Regions from separate parts of the Bacteroides luhongzhouii genome, predicted to be linked through region 1. Evidence: riboswitches for the same ligand, from Rfam matches in the RefSeq annotation. Region 1 holds a riboswitch; each other region holds the start of a gene.
What was found. A riboswitch is a leader RNA that binds a small molecule or an ion and turns the genes downstream of it on or off. The one in region 1 is predicted to bind cobalamin.
Positions count from the first base shown of each region.

Region 2: linked by a shared signal. The riboswitch ahead of GD631_RS21640 (TonB-dependent receptor) and the one ahead of accC (acetyl-CoA carboxylase biotin carboxylase subunit) in region 1 are both predicted to bind cobalamin.
Region 3: linked by a shared signal. The riboswitch ahead of GD631_RS19270 (TonB-dependent receptor plug domain-containing protein) and the one ahead of accC (acetyl-CoA carboxylase biotin carboxylase subunit) in region 1 are both predicted to bind cobalamin.

Region 1 covers NZ_CP059973.1:5,441,169-5,449,186, forward strand. Annotated here, with positions in the region: gene GD631_RS20820 (DUF6845 domain-containing protein) at 1-422, opposite strand, end outside; gene GD631_RS20825 (DUF1848 domain-containing protein) at 859-1,797, shown strand; gene hdhA (7alpha-hydroxysteroid dehydrogenase) at 2,170-2,949, shown strand; gene GD631_RS22245 (hypothetical protein) at 3,120-3,455, opposite strand; gene GD631_RS22250 (hypothetical protein) at 3,496-3,972, opposite strand; gene pncB (nicotinate phosphoribosyltransferase) at 4,139-5,314, shown strand; gene GD631_RS20845 (thioredoxin family protein) at 5,460-5,783, opposite strand; cobalamin riboswitch at 6,059-6,262, shown strand; gene accC (acetyl-CoA carboxylase biotin carboxylase subunit) at 6,395-7,909, shown strand; gene GD631_RS20855 (acyl-CoA carboxylase biotin carboxyl carrier protein subunit) at 7,932-8,018, shown strand, end outside.
Region 2 covers NZ_CP059973.1:5,653,285-5,661,302, reverse strand. Annotated here, with positions in the region: gene GD631_RS21655 (ABC transporter ATP-binding protein) at 1-126, opposite strand, end outside; gene GD631_RS21650 (FecCD family ABC transporter permease) at 123-1,139, opposite strand; gene GD631_RS21645 (ABC transporter substrate-binding protein) at 1,136-2,269, opposite strand; cobalamin riboswitch at 2,395-2,605, shown strand; gene GD631_RS21640 (TonB-dependent receptor) at 2,817-4,823, shown strand; gene GD631_RS21635 (DUF5074 domain-containing protein) at 4,820-5,980, shown strand; gene GD631_RS21630 (PKD-like domain-containing protein) at 6,001-7,317, shown strand; gene GD631_RS21625 (DUF5074 domain-containing protein) at 7,348-8,018, shown strand, end outside.
Region 3 covers NZ_CP059973.1:5,049,262-5,057,279, reverse strand. Annotated here, with positions in the region: gene GD631_RS19270 (TonB-dependent receptor plug domain-containing protein) at 1-1,356, opposite strand, end outside; cobalamin riboswitch at 1,540-1,740, opposite strand; gene GD631_RS19265 (DUF5106 domain-containing protein) at 2,172-3,116, opposite strand; gene GD631_RS19260 (hypothetical protein) at 3,240-3,521, shown strand; gene GD631_RS19255 (SusR family glycan utilization regulator) at 3,807-5,510, opposite strand; gene GD631_RS19250 (SusC/RagA family TonB-linked outer membrane protein) at 5,811-8,018, shown strand, end outside.

The DNA of each region.
Region 1 (8,018 bases):
GCAGTCTCTTTTGCCTGCTTGTAAGAGAGGAATTTATTAAAATTATCATAGAATTGCGTCCTTGCACTGAAAAGTCCTCGATAACTCTGCTTCAGATTCTGACGGACTTCTATATTAAAATAATCTCCCGGATCCATCAATTCCGCTGTATCTCTGGCAGATACTTCAGGTGGTGCAATCGGAGATACTTCAGGAACTTTTCCTGTCTGTTCCATATATCCCAAAACTGCATTTATGTCTTTCGCATTGGCTACATGCCTCAACACGATGAGCGATGTATGATAATAGTTTATCACCTTACTGGCATTGTCCAATTCCTCCGAAGTGACAGAGGACGCAGCCTGTTTCTTGTTTCCTCCCGAACAAGAAACCAACAAGAGAGCACCTACAAGTGCTCCGAAAAATAAAATATTCTTCTTCATAATGGTTCGTTTATTAAGTCTTTCGTACTATAACAATAAAAATCGTTTTTTGTTATAGACAAACAATGCATATTCGAGAAGTGTAGTGGAGAAATTTAAAATGCTGCTAACGATGATTAAGGAATAAGCAACCAACGTGTATAAAAACAAAAAATGGCTACTCATCACGAGCAACCAATCTTTTGTTAACCTTAAATCTAATACTTATGAAAAAAACACAGTACAAAGGTACCATATTTCAGATAAATAGCAAATTTCAGCGCCTAAACAGACGATATTATAACAGGGTTTAATACTCCGAGAATCGCATTAACATTTCAGACTTCATCCGTTAACATTTAACATATTCATTCACATAGGTTGCTCCCCGGATAAGTAAAAGTAGAAAAAAGGCTAATCATGGAAACGACATTGTTTTTTTTCGTAACTTTGAACTATGATAATCAGTGCCAGCCGCCGGACAGATATTCCGGCATTCTATTCTCAATGGTTCTTCAACCGGATAAAAGAAGGATTTGTATTAGTGCCCAATCCTTATCATCCGAAAATGATTAGCAGGATTTCCTTATCTCCTGCTGTGGTTGATTGTTTCGTATTCTGGACCAAGAACCCGGCCCCGATGCTTAACCAGCTGGATAAATTACAGGATTATAACTATTACTTCCAATTTACACTCAACCCTTACGGAGAAAAATTGGAGAATCGTTTGCCATCTATCGATAAACGAATTGATACCTTTAAAAAGCTGGCAGACAAAATTGGCAGAGAAAAAGTGATTTGGAGATATGATCCGATACTGACGAATGAGGAATACAACGTTTCTTTCCACCAGGAAGCATTCGCCCGGATTGCCCATGAACTCAAAGACCATACCTCGAAATGTATGCTGGGATTTATAGACCATTACCCCCATATCCGAAACTCGATACAACCATTCAACATCAATCCGCTGACCAAAGAGGAAATAGAAGAAATGGCCGTCTCCTTTAAAAAGACAATAGATATTTATCCCGGTATACAGCTGGACACTTGTACCGTCAAGGTAGATTTAAGACATTTGGGTATTCCCAGCGGCTTGTGCATTGATAAAAGGCTGATTGAAAAGATCACCGGTTATCCTATCCTTGCTCAAAAAGATAAAAACCAGCGTAATATCTGCAACTGTATCGAAAGTATTGATATCGGGACTTATGAAAGTTGTCTGAACGGATGTGTTTATTGCTATGCCATCAAGGGCAATTACAATACAACAGCATATAATATGAAGAAACATGATAAAAACTCGCCGTTGCTCATCGGTCATTTATCCGAAGATGATATAGTAAAGGAACGGGAGATGAAGAGTCTGCGGGATAACCAATATTCGTTGTTTTAGTCTTCCTGATCCGTATCTGACTTACAGGCATAAAAAAAGGCTATCTATCCCAGACAGCCAATCTTTTGTTAACCTTAAATCTAATACTATGAAAAACACAGTACAAAGATACGGACTTTTCGGTTATCTCCAAATTTTCGGCCCGACGCAGCGTATCTTATAACATGGTTTAATAGAATCAGAACCGTATTAACAAATAAGCGGTTAAGCATTAACATTTAACAGTTTTCTTAAATAATCAGGGCATAAAACCGGAGGAGATGCAAATGTTTTCCAATCGGACACCTTATCTTATTAAAGAGAGTTTATGAGGTCTAACAAATTCCTCTGTCATCTGTTTCTAATAGAAGGTAACTATCAAATTCCCAATATATGAACAGATTCGAAAATAAAGTAGTTGTCATCACCGGTGCTGCCGGTGGTATTGGCGAAGCAACCACACGCCGCATTGTCTCCGAAGGGGGCAAAGTAGTCATTGCTGACCATTCTGAAAAAAAGGCGGAACAGCTTGCCAACGAACTTACTCATGCAGGGGCCGACGTGCGCCATGTCTATTTTTCCGCCACCGAACTCCAGAGTTGCAAAGAGCTGATTGATTTTTCTATGAATGAATATCAACGAATAGATGTACTGATTAATAATGTAGGAGGAACCGATCCCAAACGTGACCTTAATATCGAGAAGCTGGATATCAATTACTTTGACGAGGCATTCCACCTGAATCTCTGCTGTACCATGTACCTTTCTCAACAGGTCATCCCTATCATGACTACCAATGGCGGCGGAAACATTGTCAACGTAGCTTCCATAAGCGGACTTACTGCTGATGCTAACGGTACATTATATGGTGCCAGCAAAGCGGGCGTCATCAACCTGACGAAATACATCGCTACCCAAATGGGAAAGAAAAATATCCGCTGCAATGCCGTAGCCCCGGGATTGGTACTTACCCCCGCGGCATTGAATAACCTGAATGAAGATGTACGCAACATCTTCCTCGGCCAATGTGCCACTCCTTATTTAGGAGAACCGGAAGACGTCGCAGCTGCCATCGCTTTTCTAGCTTCGAACGATGCAAGGTACATCACGGGACAAACAATCGTCGTAGATGGTGGCCTGACTGCTCATAACCCGACAGTAGCGTTATCATAGAACATAACTTTAATACAATGAATAAAATGACAATAATGGGAATATGGCTTCTTTCGCTATTTATCAATAGCGGATGCAACCGAGAATTAGTAGAATAGACAGTAATGATCTTAAAATATCTATCGAAAAGGGGGAAGAGTGGATGCATGATTTTCCATTGTTTCTGGGTTTCACAATGACTTTACCCATGCATTCATTTCGTTAATAGCTTCTAGTGAAGACGGAAGCTCCTGCTTAGTCTGCAAAGCATCCGGACGAAGATCGACACGCACATACCCCCAGCCGTCTTCGTCGATTTGCAGATAGCCATACTTCCTGTACTCTTCCAGGCAACTGTCTGAGCATCCTCCATAAAAGTCACATTGAAGTTCTTCTTCCAGTGTCTTTCTATTTGCAATGAATGAACTTTCACCCACCCAAGTAAAATCGTCCAAATCAACTTCGTAATAGTCCCCTCCTCCCCGATTAAGTGCGGCAACCTCCCCCAAACGTCCTTCGGGAAGCATCTTGTAGATGCGGACATAACACTCCCCCTCATACGGATTTTCATCTACAACAAGAAAAAGGCCGGACTTTCCACAGAATAAAGGGGATGCTGTAATGACACACTGTATCGTTCTTTATTCCGTCTTTATAAACAACTACCGAATAATAGGGTTCCGACACAAAAGAATCAGTCGAGCGAAAATAAAAGTGCTTATAAGCACCGTTCATCAATGAGCCCTTGTAAAAACAACGTTCCACGCCATCTACTTGTTTCCGGCAAATACTGTCGGAGTCATAGACCTTCAAAGAAGATGCTTCCGGTTCTTTTAGCAATGATTCGGAAAGTGCATCGGGAATAATCCAATCACTTCCTTTATAAAAATCCATAGAGAAAACTTCGGAAATAGCAGTAGTTTTTTCGCCTAAAGCGTTTTCCTGTGTTTCCTGATTTGTGGAAGAAGACTGCGAAGTTCCTCCGTTTTTTCCACCACATGATAACAACAGTAATACGCAGCTATATACCAAAGCTTTTTTCACACCAAACATCTTTTATTTAATACATAATTACGGCGAATTTAATGATAATATCAGAGAGTCAGGCATAAATCGATCCAAAAAATGGAATAATTATCAGTCGGGAGACTATTATTTCGTTCAACAAATACTAACTTTACAACGTTATTAATAGAAAAGAACGAACGTCATGATTGTTAAAACACTACTAGATACAGACCTCTATAAGTTTACCACCTCGTACGCTTATATCAAACTGTTTCCTTATGCAATGGGTACTTTTAGTTTCAATGACCGGAATGAGACAAAATATACCGAAGCTTTTCTGGAAACACTCAAGACAGAGATCAAGAATCTTAGTCAGCTGAGATTCACGGAAGAGGAGTTGGAATACATGACGAAAAATTGCAGATTCCTTCCGAGAATCTACTGGGAATGGTTGTCTTCTTTTCGTTTCGACCCGAATAAGATTGATATTCATCTGGATGAAACCTGTCACCTCCACATCGAAGTAACTGACTTGCTTTATAAAGTGACTTTATATGAAGTACCTTTGCTCGCCATTGTCTCCGAAATCAAAAACCGGTTCTTCGGTCATATAGCCGACATGAACGGGATTCTTTGCAAACTGTCGGAGAAAATAGAGTTATCGAACCAACACCAGCTCCGCTTTTCAGAGTTCGGCACACGGAGAAGATTCTCTATTGATGTGCAGGAAACGGTTATCAAAAAACTGAACGAGACAGCACAATATTGCACCGGAACTTCCAACTGCAACTTTGCAATGAAATATGGAATGAAAATGATGGGGACTCACCCTCATGAATGGTTTATGTTTCATGGAGCACAGTTCGGATATAAACATGCCAACTATATGGCACTCGAAAACTGGGTGAATGTTTATGACGGTGATTTGGGTATCGCACTTTCCGACACCTATACTTCCGGCATCTTCCTTAGTAACCTTAGCCGTAAACAAGCAAAACTTTTCGACGGTGTGCGCTGTGATTCCGGTAATGAATTTGAGTTTATCGACAAGCTGGTTGCCCGTTACAAAGAGTTGGGAATTGACGCGACAACCAAAACCATCGTATTCAGCAATGCGCTCGACTTTACAAAAGCATTGGATATTCAAGAATACTGCAAAAACAAAATCCGCTGCTCTTTCGGAATAGGCACGAACCTTACCAACGATACCGGGTTCGAACCTTCGAACATTGTGATGAAACTGACGCAATGCAAGATGAATGTCAATCAGGAATGGAGGGAATGCATCAAACTGTCTGATGATGAAGGAAAACATACCGGAAGTCTTGAAGAAGTACAGGCTTGCCTGTACGAGTTGAGGTTAAACAGAAACCAATAATCAAGACGACGGAAAGGCTATAAAAAGAAAAACAGAAGTACCTCGATAGAAAATACTTTCTGCTTTTCCTTCATATATGCCATACTGAAATGCACCTGCATAAAACCAGCTATTTATATCATTGTAATAAGCGATACAATATTTTTCAGGATTTGAACCCTTTCACTGCTCTTTCCAATCTTTCCAAAGGTAATTCACCGGATTGCCGCCAAAGCTGTTCCCCTTTTCTAAAAAGAATAAAAGTAGGGGTTGACTCCACCGTATAAAAATCAGTAAGGGCAGGTTCCTGGTCGATGTCCACTTCCACTACTTCCAATGTTCCTTCCATCAGTTTCTTGAATTCTTCAACAACCGGTTTCATGCGTTGGCAGTGAGGACACCACGTTGCGTAAAACTCTGCCATTACCCAATCACCGTTAGCCAGCTTCTCCTGATTTCTTTCTTCACGAGCTATTTTCTTTTCTTTCATAATGAAATCTCCTTTTAATTAATAATTATCAACCTAACAATATCAGGAGAAAGATGGTTTAGAAAAGAAGCAAGGTTACACACTAATTAAAGAATCAAACCCGTTTGCATTTACCCGACCAACTATCAATATCCAAGCGAATATTCTCTGTACGGTGAAAAGACTTCTCTGCATCATACTTCGTTCCTATCACTTTATCTTCCGGACTAAGGACAAGCATTGCACAAAATCGAAACTTTCGTGCAAAAAAGAAACATCTTATTCAATATTTATTTATCTTTGCCCCCCGAAATGGTTCAGAATCCGTATCCAACGGACGATGATTAATAGGGAATCGGGTGCAAATCCCGGACAGTCCCGCTGCTGTGAAACTCTGTTCAATGTCTTATAATTGAACTAATTTAACGCCACTGATGTTATTCGGGAAGGCAAATAAGACAAGAGTCAGTCAGAAGACCTGCCATTTTGTGTAAGACGCCCCTCTCCTCGTGGGTTAGGAGAAAGAGTATCACTTGTTAAGCCCCAAATCAAAAAAATACTGTTTTTCGTCGGGTGGAGTATGTCCATTAGACGGGAAGACATTAATAAGTATGTACTTAATTGAAAAAAGTATGATAAAAAAAATCTTAGTAGCCAATCGCGGTGAAATTGCCGTAAGGGTAATGCGTTCCTGCCGGGAAATGGAGATAACGAGTATCGCTATCTTCTCCGAAGCAGACCGGACCGCGAAGCACGTGCTTTATGCAGACGAAGCTTATTGCGTAGGGCCGGCAGCATCCAAAGAGAGTTATCTGAATATAGAAAAAATCATCGAAGTGGCAAAAGCAGCTCATGCAGACGCCATCCATCCGGGTTACGGCTTCTTGTCCGAGAATGCCACCTTCGCCCGTCGATGTCAGGAAGAAGGAATCATCTTTATCGGACCCAATCCGGAAACAATGGAAGCTATGGGAGATAAAATTGCTGCCCGTATCAAAATGATTGAGGCGGGAGTACCCGTAGTTCCCGGCACACAAGACAACCTGAAAAGCGTGGAAGAAGCAATAGAGCTTTGCAATAAAATCGGTTATCCGGTGATGCTGAAGGCTTCTATGGGTGGTGGTGGAAAAGGAATGCGCCTCATCCACAGTGCCGAAGAAGTGGAAGAAGCATATACCACTGCCAAGAGCGAATCATTGTCTTCCTTTGGTGACGACACGGTTTACCTGGAGAAGTTCGTTGAAGAGCCTCATCACATCGAGTTCCAGATTCTTGGTGACAAGCATGGAAACGTCATTCATCTGTGCGAACGCGAATGTTCCGTGCAACGCCGTAACCAGAAAATCGTGGAAGAGACTCCTTCGGTTTTCGTCACTCCCGAACTGCGAAAAGACATGGGTGAAAAAGCGGTAGCGGCGGCTAAAGCTGTGAACTACATCGGTGCGGGTACTATCGAATTCCTTGTTGATAAACACCGCAACTATTATTTCCTTGAAATGAACACCCGCTTGCAGGTGGAACATCCGATTACAGAAGAAGTGATTGGAGTAGATTTGGTAAAAGAGCAAATTAAAGTTGCCGACGGACAAGTGCTTCAACTGAAACAAGAGAATATCCAACAACGTGGACACGCTATCGAATGTCGTATCTGTGCCGAAGACACTGAAATGAATTTCATGCCGAGTCCGGGTATCATCAAACAGATTACAGAGCCAAACAGTATCGGTGTGCGTATTGACAGCTATGTATACGAAGGATATGAAATCCCGATCTACTATGACCCGATGATCGGCAAACTGATTGTGTGGGCTACCAATCGCGAATATGCGATCGAGCGAATGCGCCGTGTTCTCCACGAATATAAATTGACCGGAGTGAAAAACAACATCAGCTATCTGCGTGCCATCATGGATACACCTGATTTTGTAGAAGGTCATTATGACACAGGGTTCATTGCCAAGAACGGCGAGTACCTGAAACAACGGATTATGCGCACCAGCGAACACTCCGAAAATATTGCCCTGATCGCTGCCTACATAGACTATCTGATGAATCTCGAAGAGAACAACAGCGGTATGGCTGCCGACAACCGCCCTATCAGCAAGTGGAAAGAGTTCGGATTGCATAAAGGTGTGTTGAGAATCTAATTTTAACAAAGAGAATTCAATTATGGAAATTCATATAGGAAACCGTGTGGCCGAAATAGAACTGGTCAACAAGGAAGATAATAAGGTAGTGCTCACCATTGATGGAAAA
Region 2 (8,018 bases), 210 kb from region 1:
CGTGCTTTTTCCTGTACCATTCCGTCCGAGCAGTGCGACAAGCTGTCCACCCGTGATATGGGTGGAAACTTTCTCCAGCAATATACGTTGTTCGTATCCTAATGTCAGATCTTTTAGTTGAATCATTTGAATATACGCAAGTTTTTACCTATTACCCATAAAATAACCGGGACACCCAATAGCGCAGTGATACAATTCACCGGCAACAGAAATTTCTTGGCTATGATGTCACAAATCAGCATCCCGATCAACCCTGTCAGCATCGTACCCGGCATCAATATCCGGTGATCGGCGTTGTCAAACAGGATCCGTGTGATATGTGGGATAGCCAGCCCGATGAATCCTACCGGACCGCAAAAGGCTGTGACCGTTCCTGTCAGTAACGCTGTAGATATAAAAATAAGCGTTCTTGAACGCTTGACATTCATTCCCATGGTGCGTGCATAATTTTCACCAAGCAACAACAGATTCAGTGATTTGATACAGGCGATGGATAGCAGCAATCCTATGCATATTACTGGTGTTATAATCGTTAATTGCCCTGTCGTGATGTGACTAAGTGACCCCAAAGACCAGAGTGTGAACATTTTCAGTTGTTCTGCAGAACTTAGGTATTGTAATATCTGGATGATAGCTCCCGCTACGTAACCTATCATGACTCCCATAATCAGTACACCTAATATATTCTTTACTTTTCGACTGATGATGGCTACTCCCAACAGGATGACGGAAGTCCCTATCCACCCCGAACCTACAATACCGACTGATTGCAGAAAGGGAAAATCTGTCCAACCGAGAAGCGGGGCGCCTAGTATAAACAATGCCACTCCAAGACCCGCCCCGGAACTCACTCCCAACAAGTAAGGATCTGCCAAAGGATTCTGGAAGACCGTCTGCATTTGCAGACCGCTTACCGAAAGAGCTATACCTATTAATGCCGCTACTATGACGCGGATAAAGCGGATGGAGAGAACGATATTGCGGGTGGTTTCATCACATTCGCCGCCGGTGAGTACGGCTCCTATCTTTGATATAGGGATGAAAGTATCTCCTGTTGCTATATCTATTAATAGTAACAGGATGGCAACTATTCCTAATGCGGTGAATAATAGAGCGGTACGTCTGCAGAATGGTTTCATTTCAGGTGTCTGTAATAATAAGGTGAATCGTAAACGAGTTCCGGATGGAAAATATGAATCAGATCACGTAACACCACATCAGGACGAACAACTGCCGATTCCCAATAGTCATTGCCTCCTGTTGATGTCAGTCGCAAGTTATTGTTGTAGACTGTCTTTTCCCGGACGGCTTTAGCATCTGCAAATTTAGGATTCACAGCTTTTAATTCGTCTAATGTGGTGACCGAACCTACATTGATCCAATAATCTGCCTTTTGTATCAGTCCGTAGGCTGTTTCCAAGCCGATAGGAGTTGAACTGTTGGAATTATTTTCCTTATAGATATAATCTGCACCAGCGTCTGCAACCAACTGTGCCATGTAGCTTTGGGTGGAAGGCATTACCCAACTGTCGTTCCACGGAGTGTTGAACATGACGGTAGGGTGTTGGCTGATGGAGTCGGTAAGAGCTTTTAAAGCATGGTAGCGTTTCGGAATTTCCCGGAACACTTCAATCCCTTTCTTCCGGTTGTCAATCAATTCGGAAAGAACAACCATCCACTCGGCTTTTCCTAGTGGAGATTCTTCCAGATATTCTCCCATATATATATAAGGTATGGCTAATTCTTTCAGTTTATCTGTAACAGCTGTTTGAGCATCACCAATACCATATAATAGTACGACGTCCGGTTTTAATCCCAGCAACAACTCGTAATTCATTTCCGCTCCCATATCTTTGATTGAATCTTTGTGGGCGAGAATGCAGGGATTAGACACGTAATTGATGCCGGATACTCCGACAATACGTTTGAGTTCTCCCAGTGCATCAAGCATGGCGATATAGGAAGAAGACATACATACGATATTTCTGGCTCCGGCAGGAATGACGGGACCATTAAAGCCTGCAGGTGCTTGCTCTCCATTGCGCGAAATGAAATAGGACATTTTCACGTCTTGTGCTCCTTGCCACGGATTGGAGACTTGAATCAGTGTACTGGCTGCATTATCTGCCCCCAGTATTTTAAATCCGGAAGCATATTCGGGAGTATATATATCCTGGCTGAATGCTTCCAGAGATGTTTTATTACGGGATATACAGCTTGCCAAAAAGAAGAGGCATAGTAAAGCGATAGTTGAGATTGGAGATTTCACTTTTATACAGATTTTAATTAGAAAAAAGATTAGTGGATGCTTTCGAGTGGCAAAGATAGGACTAATTATTAGTTTGTTTTTATTTTCATTAGAATTTTCTTCTGATTTGTTTCTATTTGATGTATCTTTGCCGCAGAAATTTTGGTGTCATTCGTCCGATGCTACGGAAGAATGGTGAAAAGGGAATCAGGTGTAAATCCTGAACAGACCCGCTGCTGTAAGCTCCGCCAAAAGTTTTCCTACAATACTCAAATCCACTGTCTCACTTTGGAGAGATGGGAAGGGCGTTAGGAAAATGGAGTAAGTCAGAAGACCTGCCAAAGTTGAATTCTTGAAGCTTTCTGGGATTAGAGTTTGAAGAGTGCAGTTTTTAATTCAAAATACATCTTTAATTGCTGATGTGAAGTTTCAGAAAGGAGAAATATGCCTTTTTGAATGTTCCATTATACGGGGGAGAAGTACGTATATTGGTTTGAGTATGTAGAAAATTGCATCCTTGCTGTAACTCTATGAAAGTTTATTATTTAAATTAATAAACAGGAGGATTATGTTCAGGCAGATTCATTTTAGAGTATTTTGGATAGGATGCTTTTTGAGCATGTTTTTATTACTATCAGCACAAAGTAAACTGGATAGCTTACACCATCTTCATGAAGTAGTAATTACTGCTAAAATTAATAAGGAAGTGATTCCGGTGCAGTCTTTATCTGGTGATAAGTTAGAAAAATTAGCCGTACATTCGGTTGCAGATGCCATACGCTATTTTTCGGGAGTACAAGTAAAAGATTACGGTGGAATAGGAGGATTGAAGACCGTAAATATCCGAAGTATGGGGACGAATCATGTCGGAGTGTTCTATGATGGCATTGAATTGGGGAATGCACAGAATGGAGTGATTGATTTGGGACGCTTTTCTTTGGATAATATGGAGGCCGTTACTTTATATAATGGGCAGAAAAGTGCTATTTTCCAGCCAGCGAAAGATTTCGGTTCTGCCGGTTCTATTTATCTTCAGTCGAGAACGCCTGTTTTTCAGGCGAATAAGGCTTATCATGTAAAAGCTGCTTTTAAAACAGGCTCCTTTGGCGTTGTCAATCCATCTCTACTTTGGGAACAGAAACTAAGTGAGAATGTAAGTGCGTCACTTAGTACTGAATATATGTATACCACCGGAAAGTATAAATTTACTTATGCGGTAGCTGGGGGGTACGATACTACGGCAGTCCGCCGTAATGGCGATGTGAATGCTTTACGCACGGAAGGTGGTTTATATGGTAAAATAAAAGGCGGTTACTGGCGCACAAAAGCTTATTTTTATAATTCAGAACGTGGGTATCCTGGTGCTGTTGTGCGGAATCGTTTTTCACATGAAGATCGCCAATGGGATACCAATTTCTTTCTTCAGTCTTCTTTCAAGAAAGATTTTGGTGAAGCATATAGTCTGTTGTTGAATACCAAATATGCATATGATTATTTACACTATTTGGCAGATCCCAGAAAAGAGGAGGCTACTATGTATGTAAATAATACATATCGTCAACAGGAGGTTTACTTGTCAATGGCTAATAGAGTCACTATTCTTCCTTTTTGGGATATAAATCTTTCAGTGGACTACCAGTGGAATAAGTTGAATGCCAATCTGACTGATTTCCCTTATCCACGGCGAAATACGACGTTGGTGGCGGCGGCTACCTCTTTACATTTTGATCGTTTTAAGTTTCAGGCCAGTGTCTTGGGAACTTTCGTGCATGAGAACGTTGCTTCGGATACTACTTCAGCTGGGAATAAAATGGAATTTACTCCTACCGCCATCGCTTCCTATAAACCTTTCAAGAATATTGATTTTAATTTGCGTACCTTTTATAAGCGGATATTTCGTATGCCGACTTTAAATGATTTGTATTATACATTCATAGGAAATATAAAATTAAAACCAGAATATACAAATCAGTATAATATTGGATTCACTTATCAGAAGTTATTTACTGAAACATGGTTGCAAGCCTTGAATGTTCAGTTGGATGCATATTATAATGAAGTGGAAAATAAAATAATAGCTACTCCTACCAATAATTTCTTTCGTTGGACAATGATTAATTTGGGGCTTGTTGAAATTAAAGGAGTGGATGTTGTTTTACAAGGAGCCTGGAAATTAGGTGATAATTGGACCTTTGACAGCCGCTTATCATATACTTATCAGAAAGCACAGGATTTTACTGATAAGTTGGATGAGGATACATATGGAGGACAAATATCGTATATACCTTGGCATAGTGGCTCGGCTATACTAAATGCTGAATACAAATCATGGGAACTGAACTATAGTTTTATATATACAGGTGAGCGTTATGATGTTTCGGCTAATACTCCGGATAATTATCGTCTTCCTTGGTATACAAGTGACTTGTCTATAGCGAAGAAATTCAATTGGAAAAAGAATGATTTTAAGTTGACTTTGGAAGTCAATAATATTTTTAATCAACAATATGAAGTGGTGAGGTCTTATCCGATGCCAGGAACTAACTTTAAATTCATTTTAAACTTAACTATATGATTGTGAATAATATTCTTTCACGCGTCTTGTTTGGAATATTAGCAAGTGCTTGTTTGCTGGCTTGTCGGGGGGAACTTCCGGTTTTACCTTCTGATGAGATAGAAATCGGCAAGGATCCTTTAGGGGGTGTTCATATTAAAGGAATGTATCTTCTCAATGAAGGAAATATGGGTAGTAATAAGTGTACACTTGATTTTTATGACAGTACTACCGGTAAGTATCATCGTAATATTTATGCTGAACGGAATCCATCTGTAGTGAAGGAACTGGGAGATGTTGGAAATGACTTGCAGATTTATGGAGACAAGTTGTATGCTGTAATCAATTGTTCCAATTTTATAGAGGTGATGGATGTGGAAACTGCACAACATTTGGGGCAAATAGATGTGGTTAATTGCCGTTATATCACTTTTAGTAATGGAAAGGCGTATGTCAGTTCGTATGCGGGACCTGTTGGGATAGATCCCAATGCACGTCCGGGAAAAGTGGTTGAAGTGGATACGACAAATTTAGCTATCACCCGTGAAGTGGTAGTCGGTTATCAACCGGAAGAGATGGTGATAAAGGATGGAAAACTTTATGTTGCCAATTCTGGCGGATATCGTTTCCCTGATTATGACCGGACTGTATCGGTTATTGATTTGAAGACTTTTCAGGTTATTAAAACAATTGATGTAGCTATTAATCTTCACCATATGAAGTTGGATCGTTATGGACGTATATATGTTAGCTCGCGAGGGGATTATTATGGAACCGGATCAGATGTCTTTGTTATAGATACTCAAACGGATCGTGTGACGGGAAGCTTGGGTATTGCCGCGAGTGAAATGTGTTTGAGTGGGGACTCTATTTATATGACTAGTGTAGAATGGAGTTACGTTACAGAAAGTAATACAATTACTTATGCTCTCTATGACGTGAAACAAAATAAAATGGTCTCTCGCAATTTTATAACCGATGGAACAGAGGCGGAAATAGCAATTCCGTATGGGGTGACTGTGAACCCGGAGACGAAAGAAATATTTGTAACAGATGCAAAAAGTTATGTCGTGCCTGGTTATCTCTATTGTTTTAGTCCTGAAGGAAAGAAAAGATGGAAAGTCAGGGCAGGCGATATACCGGCTCATTTTGCTTTTACAACGAAAACATTTCAATAACTAACTGATATTTAATAAAAATGGACAAAAAGATTTTAAGACTAACATTAGTCATTGCAGTTTCTTTATTTTGGGGAACTGCATTTACAGGGTGTAGTGATGAAGAAAATACTCCGGCGGCTTATCAACTAAAGAAGGAGGATATTCGTGTATCACAACCGGAGGGTGGTTTTGCGGTTGTGATAGATCAACTACTAAAAGTGCAGGTTGAAAGTGAATCAGACGAAGGAATCTCTTATGTGTGGTTGTTGGATGGTACTGAAATTGCTCAGACGAAAGGCTTGGAGTATATGTTTGAAGAGGTGGGAGAATACGAATTGACATTACGTGTGTCACAGGGAGAGAGTCGTTTTGATTATCCCTTTACGGTTACAGTAACTTTTGAAAACATAGAACCAGCTCCTGAAGGAGCGACAGCTTATGTTACTAAAGTTTTTGATTTTGTTCCGGCTGTCGGACAATTTACTAATACATTGCCAGTATATAAAGAAGGTGATACACAGGAGGCTATGAATGAAAAAGTATTGGCAGCCATTGGCAATAATAAAAAAGGGATGATTTCGTTAGGGGGATTCGGAGGATATGTTGTAGTCGGTTTTGACCATACGATAACCAATGTTACCGGGAAACGTGATTTCCGGGTACTTGGCAATGCTTTTTATTCTGCGGCTAATCCAGACTCTGGCGCGCCAGAAGGAGGAAGTTGTGAACCGGGAGTTATCATGGTGGCTTATGATAAAAATCAGAATGGGAGACCGGATGATGATGAATGGTATGAAATTGCTGGTAGTGCTCATGAAGACGCTACATTAGAATTATGGTATGATAAGGCTGTCGCTGCCGGGAATGATGTGAAGACTTATCGAAATTATGAAATTACTTACTATCGGCCGGAAAAAGAACCGACAACTGCGGAAGAAAGAGAAATGTATATTCGCTGGGAAGATAACCAGGGAAAATCCGGATATAAAGTGAAGAATACATTTCATAATCAATGCTATTACCCGGAATGGATAAAGGAAGATAAAGTAACATTTAAGGGAACTTGTTTGCCTCAAAATGCTGTTGATGAGAGTGGACAAGGAAGTTATTTTGTTTTGTATAAATTCCGATATGGTTATGCTGATAATGAATTGAATAGTAAGGATGAATCTGCTATTGATATAGATTGGGCAGTAAATTCGAAAGGTCAAAAAGTACACCTGCCAGGAGTCGATTTCATAAAGATATATACTGGTGTCAATCAGGAAAACGGTTGGCTGGGTGAATGTTCCACTGAAATATCAGGGGTTGAGGATTTACATGTTTTAGGAGTTGATATTGATACTCGCAAATAAGCTAAGAAATAATTGAAAATAAAAGTAAGAATGAGAAAGTTTTTAGTATTGGCAACTGTTGCTTTGGGATTTGTTTTTACGGCGTGTGATGATGAAGAAAATTTGAACTCGTCTGTGTTAATCGGAAATAAGTCGGGAAATAATGTGATAGCGCAATTAGATACATTGTATCTGGATGCCCGGGCTGAAAATCTGTCCGGAACGATGGAGTATTTATGGACAGTAGATGGAAAAGAAGTCTCAACCGCTTCAACATATAAGTTTTCACAACCTAAGACTGGAGAGTATGTTATAGGGTTGACTGTGTCGGATGGCAATGGAGAAACTCTTCAAACGAATATAACTGCCAAGGTAGAAGGTCGGTTTGGAAAAGGAACTTTTATTTTGAATGAAGGAAGTATGAGTAATGAAACCGGAACTTTGACCTTTGTAGATTCAAAAGGAACAGCGATGGATAGTGCATACTATCGGGTAAATCAAACTTTACTCGGTAATGTCTGCCAGGATTTGTTCATTAGTGATAATAAAATTTATGTACTTTCTCAAAATGGAGCAAAGAATGGTGGTGAGGGATTACTGACTATTGCTAATGCGGATAATTTAGAGAAAGAAAGAATTTATGATAATGCTACTTTGTCTTGGCCTACTAATTTAGCGGTAATAAAAGAGACTCTTTATATTCGTGATAATAAAGGTGTCTA
Region 3 (8,018 bases), 390 kb from region 1:
AATATCTTTATAGAAGAAGCGTACACGGAATTCTTCATGATGAAAAGGTTTGAATGCGGCACTTACGTAAGGGGTTAGTTTACGGTGATTGCCGGCACTGCCGCCTTTCTTTACATCTTCATTGATAACGGTTGCCAATGCGGATGCGGAGATTGTTAACCAGTCATTCACGTATTTGCCGGCGAATGCCGTTAGCCATGAATAGCGCGTGGGATGTACAAAGTTGTTTAGATCGGCGTTCATGGTGTTGATGCTTCCGTCGGTGGAAAGAGAGAATGAGAGGTTGCTCAACAGTCTGTATAGTACAGAAGCGGAAAGGTAATATTCCTGCTGATAATAGCTGTTTTCCGTTTTCTTTAAAGAGTTCTTGGTATCGGGGTCCAGATAACGTTGATAGCTCCAATTCCACTTGGCAGAGGTTTGGAACACCCATTGCTGACTGAATTCTTTCTTGTATTGACTTTGTATGAAAGTGTTTTTATCCCACAAGTGTTGTGTGGAATGGTCGTTATAGAAGGTTGTAGCTTTGGGTAGTCCCCGGGAGGACTGGAAGTAGTAGGCTTTCAACCGCCATTGTTCTTTATCGGAGAAGTTGCCGTAGAGTCCGGCTTCAGCACGGAACGTCTGTACGTCTGTATTTTTCCGTTTCTCACGTGAGGACAGATCTCCTTCTGCACTTCCATAGCGCAGGGTATATGGATAATGTCCGTCAGAGGACATCCATTCGCCACTGACTGACATGCTCCATGTTTTATTGAATTGTTGTTCCAGCAGGAGGGAGGGATTGACTAATCCCCAAGAACCTGTTTTGAAAGCTCCTGCTACGTTGGTCTTTTTGTCCTTCGTGAATAGTGGGGTAAGTGTCTGGATATTCAGTATGCCTGCTGCTGCAAAGAAGCGGGCAGGTTGGAAGATATTATCGCTTTGTCCGTTGTTTAGAGAAAGTCTGTCAACATTATCGAGCGAGAAGCGACCTATATCAATTTGGCCTGTTTGGCAATCGGTCAGGGTAATTCCGTCATAGCCGACAGCGGTATGTTGGGCTCCCAGGCTTCGTATGGATACTGTTTTCAGTCCGCCGATGCCTCCGTAATCTTTTACAGTCACTCCGGCAAAGTGTTTCACCGCGTCGGAGACTTGCAGGGCGTGCAGGTTTTTCAGGGCGTCTTTGGAGAATACTTGCAGGGGAGCGGTTGAGCGTATTTCGCGGGTTTGATAGAGGTCTGATACTGTTATTTCGGGAATAGAATATGTATGTGTCGTATCTACCTTTTGCTGTTGTGCAAAAAGTGGTATGGATAAGAATTGGCAGCTGAATACTGCAAAGATCACTTTATTAAATGTTCTTTTTTTCATTTATTCCTTTTTCAGTCTGTTGTTGTTTATAAGTGTCCGGGCGAAATCCCTTCGACCGGACACGCATAAATAAACTTGGCAGAGTTTATTCGTTTTAACACACTTTCTCTGAATCAGAGTGATGAATGAAATGATAGACGACTTGTCCGGTTCATTAGACTCAACGCTTTTTCCTCGAAAGCAGTGAAACTTATTTGCATGGTAGGTCTTCTGACTTATTCCTGTTACAAACGCCTTCCCGGATTGGTCTCCAGTGGCAATGAGTGAATTGCTTGTAACTTGTATGGAACTTACAGCAGCGGGACTGTTCAGGACTTGCACCTGATTCCCTTTTAATTGCTTCCCCCGCATGGGAGTCGCAAACCAATGCGCGACAAAGATAGGGAGTTTATTTGTTTTTTCCAAAGGGATGTTCTTTTTCTTTCGTCTTGATACGAAAGAGAAAGAACCAAAAAGAAAGGATCAAGGCTGCGTTTTTTCAGCTACTCCGGTGCTTCCTCCGGCTAAAGGGCAGAAACTCGCTACGCTCAAACAGTCTGCCCTTTTTGACGCCGAAGAAAACACCTGCGCTTGACGCTGAAAAAACGAGGCCGGGGAGGCGTGTGGGGTGGGTGTGAGGTGGGGGGAGGTAGGTTGGTTGTTGGTGGGGGAGATTCTTTGGGGAAATGGTGACGCTATCCGGCGTAAATAGTGACGGTATATGGCAAGGATACCGTTAGTATCTTGAGCATATACCGTCACTATCTTTTCTATGTTAATCAAGCGGCCTATGTTGGCTTATATGCTGTATGTCAACAGGGATTTCTTGTGTATGTTTATTTATTGCTTTTCATTAGCAGGTATTCTTCAACAGCTTGTGCGGTGGCGTCTTTTAAGAGCACAGTTTTTTCCTTGTTGAGAAGGTAGAGGGTGGGGATTGCTTTCAAGTCGTATAGTTGTTGTTCTTTGATGGCGAGTTTCTTGTCGTATCCGTTGATCCATTCTTTGGGGAATTCATTCAGGTGTTTTCGCCATTCGTCCAGTTCTTCGTCAGGATAGACGGAGAGGACTGTTAGTTTCTTTTGTTCCAGAAGTTGGTTGATGATAGGGGCGTTTTTCAGAGCGTCTATCGTTTCTGTGCAGGCATGGCAACCTGGGTTGTTGATGAATAGCAGGATGTAATCCGTTTGTTGTTGGTAGAGGGAACCTTGCGCGCCGGAGGCCAGCGTGTAGTTGAAGTTCAGGGCTTTGGTGCCGATGCGGTTTTTCTGGGCCAATTCCCGGCGGGCTTTGGGACGTACTTTTTCTATTTCCTCTAGCAGGGGGGAAGTTAACATAGCATCTAATACGGGGATGTAGAATTCTTCGTTACGCATGGGGGAGTTGGGGTCGTAGAGATATTTATCAGCCAGATCGGTGATGTAGGTGAATACCTTTTTGTCTGCGTTCGTTCGCTCGATTGTTTTCCGCATGGCTTCTTGTGCGGTTTCCAAAGGTACATGATTCAGTATGTCGCAATAGTCTGCCCAGGCTTGCTCGGTTATTTCGGGGTGGTGGATGTAATTGGTGTCGGCGAAGTTGACATGATCCCAATAGTGTTTCACTAGAAAATCTGCTCGTTGTTCGGGAGCTGTCATCATTGTGGGGATGGCAGGCAGGATGAAGGTTGTAATAGTATCCCGGGGAGCTTCGTTTTCACATTGATTGGAAGCGTTTCCACTTTTACAGGCACAAAGAAGGAGAATACACAAAGTAAATAGGATATTTATATTCGTTTTCATGACTTGCTATTTTTCATTTAACTTATGTATGTGCATTGAAGTATACATGTATTGAAGACAAAGATAGCTTTCTTTTTATTTTTATCAAAAAAATCATCTTTTTTTCAGTTACCGGAGTTTCAAATGGTGAATTTGGGAAGTTCGGGAAAGGATGAGCTGGAAAGAGGATCATGTTCTGTTTTTAAGATTTCCATCGAAAAAGAATACTTCAACATGATTAAACCAGAAGAGAAATTGCATAAACAAATGCAAGAATATGCAGAAACTCCGGCTTATTTTGTATGTTTTAGCGAGGAATATGCACTTTGGGGGGTAAGTAAAGCCTCCATTTCTTACCGATATAGCTTTGGTTTCTCACCGATGAACCTTCTGTTTCTCACCGACAAACCTTTGGTTTCTCGGTGAGGAAGCTGCGAAGGCATAAAAAGGGACCTTTTTTGAGCTGGTTGGTCTTCGTCGGGTGATAAAAGGAAAATGGCAAAAAGACCGTATACCGATGATTTGTCTTTCCAAAAGAGTCGTATGTTGGTAAATTACTTTTGTGTTGAAAGAAAAACGTTCTAAAATGTAAAATATAGGATTCCGCTGAAGGAAAATGCTACGCATTTAGGTAATCTTCCGCACGGTGATCCAATCTATTGTATTCTCGTGTGTTTTAATATTCCTTTTTTAAGGAAGTATGTACAGTGGTCATTCTTGCATTTTGCCCAGACTCTTCACTGTATTGGCGAACTCATCTTTCGGTACAATGGCTTTGTTGCGTGTCTTCAGTCGGTTGTTGTAGACCGTCTGCGGAGAGCAATGTAAGAATTCGGCTATCTTTACGCTATCGTTAATTCCCAGACGTACCAGCGCATATATGCGTAGTTCGGTATTCAGTAATTCTCCATCTTTTAGTAAAATCTGCTCGTCGGGATGCAGCAGGGCGTTGAAGTCTTCGACAAAATTGGGATAGACATGTAGAAAGATGGCGTCGAAGTTATGGTAAAGCTCTTTCAACTCATTCTGTGCCATAATCGGAGAGTCTGTCAATTCTTTTATGTCATCAAATTGTTTGGCTTTCATTTTCCTGTTAATACTTTTACGGAATTCGTCCAGCTTGCTGATATAGTTGGAACAGATGGAAAATACGTAACCTATATATTCTTCCTTTACATAATTGGATTCGCGAAGTTGGGCGTTTGTTTCTTTCAACTGTTCATTTAACGACTGTAACTGGGCGTTTGCTTTTTCCAACAGTTGATGGGTTTCCGACAGTTCGTCCACATGTTTGTTCAGCAACAGATTGCTTTCATTCAGTTGGGAGCGTGAATATGCCAGTCGCTTCATTTGCATATAGATATAGAGAATGGCAATCAGTAAGATGATTGAAAGAATACTGACCAGAAACAAGAATGTATGCAAACGGGCTTCCTGTCGGATATTTCTTTCTTGATAGGCCCGATGAATGGCGTCTTGTGTTTCCGAAATGCCGATAACACGTACCCGGTTACGATAAAGTTGGGCGTTTTGGAGGCAGTAATTAATATAGGTATAGGCACGGTCTATATCATTCAGTTCATACAATGTTTTTGACAGCTCTTCCAGCGAAGCAATGTCCTTGTTTGCTGTTTTCACATCCGCCATTGCCGAATAAATCATATATTTCAAATACTCGTTTTGTTGATTGCTATCCTGATAAAGGCAGGCTAGGATATAGGCATTCATTGCATCACGTCGGGTTTCCAGGGATGACCTCTCTACTTCATTCAAGAGTTCTTTCTTTATGGATTCCGTATCAGTGCTTCCCAGAAATTTCCACCCTTTGTACCATAAATAGAAAGGGTCTTGAGGGGTGATATAGGCATAGATAGAGTCTTTATATGCTTTTTCTTTCTCATAATATCCTTCACGGATATTTGTATTGTCATCTCCTGAATACTGTCCGAAATGGGAGTACAGATACATCAACTGTCCGTAATATTCCACTTTCAGTTCAGGGGTGAGTAATTGGCTCGAAACATTGCGTAATTCATCTAATGCCTCCTTCAACAAACCGGTAGCGGCCAGAAGAAAAGACTTCTTGATTTTCCACTCCGCTTTCCATTCTTTTTTATTTAGCTTGTCGGCGATGTCCAGATTCTGGTCTACATAAATCATGGCGGAATCGGAATTATAAACGAAATATTCATCGTAATACATCTTGTTCAGCCAATAGCGTTCTTCTGATGTACGGATATTCCGTCCCTGGTTATGGAGTTGGTTTATTTTGGTCTCTTTAGCAGCGACGAAGTCATCCTTTCGCGCGATTAAAGAATCTAATTTTGATAGAAGAGACTCAATTTCCATACTATGGGAGTCAGCAGACAAAAAGGTAGAAGTAAATAAAAGTAATAAGGTAAACAGATGTTTCATTGTACTATATTTGGTTAGACGTACAAATATAAGTCAATCCTTTTAAATATGGCGGATGTTCTTTAGGAAAAAGTTAGGTTATATAATCGTTTGATGATGAATACCTCTTCCCGTTTTATTTATTAAAGTTTACTTTTTGCTCTCTTCTTTTTAGAGTAATACGTTAATAATTAGATTATTATCAAAAATGGTGATTTACTTTTGCGCTTTACCTGCTCATACAGGCTATATGTACTTGTTTTATCTTTGCGTTGACAAAAGTCATAAGAAATTTGAGTGTTAACTTTAATATTTTGTGTTATGAGAAATGATTTAAAAAAGACGCAAGCGTTCAGATATATGTTATCTGTCGGATGCTTGCTGTTTTTCTTTTCTATCGGTATGTTTGCCCAGCAGACTGTGAAAGGAATAGTAAAAGATGTAACCGGTGAGCCCATTATCGGTGCGAGTGTATTGGTAAAAGGTACTAATAACGGTACTATTACTAATCTTGATGGTGCTTTTTCTCTCTCCAATGTAGAAGAGGGGGTAGAGATTGAAATAACCTACGTAGGTTATCTTCCGCAAATTGTGAAAGCTACTATCGCTCCGCTCAACATTATTTTACGGGAAGATACGAAAACTTTGGATGAGATAGTAGTGATTGGTTATGGTACTCAGAAGAAGAGTGTGGTAACGGCTTCTATTGCCAAGGTCTCTTCCGAAGATTTGAGCAGAACATCTCCCACACGTGTGGACAATGCGTTGAAAGGTCTGGCAGCCGGTGTTCAGGTCACTACCCTCAATGGTCAGCCGGGAGCGAGCTCAAGAGTACGTGTGCGTGGTATTGGTACTATCAACAACTCCGACCCGCTTTACATTATTGATGGTATGCCGGTAGACGGTGGTATTGATAATATCAATCCCGCTGATATTGCCAGTATCGAAGTATTGAAAGATGCAGCTTCCGGAGCCGTTTATGGGGCTCGTGCGGCAAATGGTGTTGTTCTCGTTACTACAAAGAAAGGTAGTATCGGCAAAACTAAAGTGAGTTATGACTTCTCTTATGGATGGCAAAGTGCATGGAAGAAGCGGGATATGCTGAATGCTACCCAATATGCTACATTGATGAATGAGGCTGCCGATTATGCAGGCGAGGCTCCCCGTTTTGAACAGGTTGCTTCTTTAGGTTCGGGTACCAATTGGCAGGACGCCTTGTTCTATGATAATGCTCCGGTCCAGAATCACCAGTTAAGCATCAGCGGTGCTTCCGAGAAGGTAAATTACTATTTTTCATTAGGATATTATGATCAGGACGGTATCATTGGGGGAAACTACGATGCTTCCAACTACCAACGTCTGTCACTGCGTAGCAACACAATGTACACGCTGTTTGACGAATCGGAACAACGTAATTGGCTGAAAAAGATGACATTCTCTATGAACATAGCTTATTCTCGCGTGAATAGTGTGGGGGTCACTGCCGGCAGTCTGACCGGATCTCCGCTCGGCGACGCTTTGTTCATGGATCCTACCATGTCCGTTTACGCTAAAGATGAAAGCGAACTTCAGAATTATGACCGGAATACTTATGGTGACCCTATCTACGACAAACGTAGCGGACAGTTGCTTTCCATGCCGAGCAGTGATTTCAATGAACTTGCAAATCCGCTTGCAAGACTTTCCTTACCCTATGAAAAGAATAATTCTGATAAGATTATCGCTACTTTGGCTGCCGAACTAAGTGTTTGGGATCATTTGAAATATAAATTCTCTTGGGGTTCCGACCTCGCATTCTGGGGAAAAGACGGATGGAATCATCCTCACTATCTGAATAAAAATGCTACGAATGACAAATCGAAAGTGTGGTCTGAAATGAATCGTGGCTATACGTGGCAGATTGAGAATGTGTTGACGTATGACAAAACGTTTGGTGTTCATTCTTTTGCGGTTGTGTTGGGGCAGTCGGCCAAGAAGTACACAGGACGCGGATTAAAGGGCGATGCAATGGATATGATTGAATATATTGGGGACAAGGCAAACTTGGATTTCACAACCGGTTTGCAGTCTGCAGGTAAACGTAATGCCACCGGTGGGGCATTTGACCCGACAACGTTGGCTTCCTACTTCGGGCGGTTGAGCTATAACTATGATGAACGCTATATGTTACAGGTTACTGTGCGTCGTGACGGTTCGTCTAACTTCGGTCCTAATAACAAATGGGCTACCTTCCCTTCCGTATCTTTAGGATGGAACATTACAAATGAAAAGTGGATGGATCAACGTCCATCTTGGTTGACTAATACAAAACTGCGCCTCTCTTGGGGGAAGAACGGTAACGAAAATATCGGAGCTTTCCGTTATATGGCCAATGTAGCTATCGGCAACAACTATGTGTTCGGCACTCCGGGACACCAGAGCATCGTCATGGGTAGTAAGCCGTCCGGCACTCCCAATAAGGACTTGAAATGGGAAGAATCGGAACAATATGATGCCGGTCTGGATTTCGGCTTCTTCAACAATGCTTTG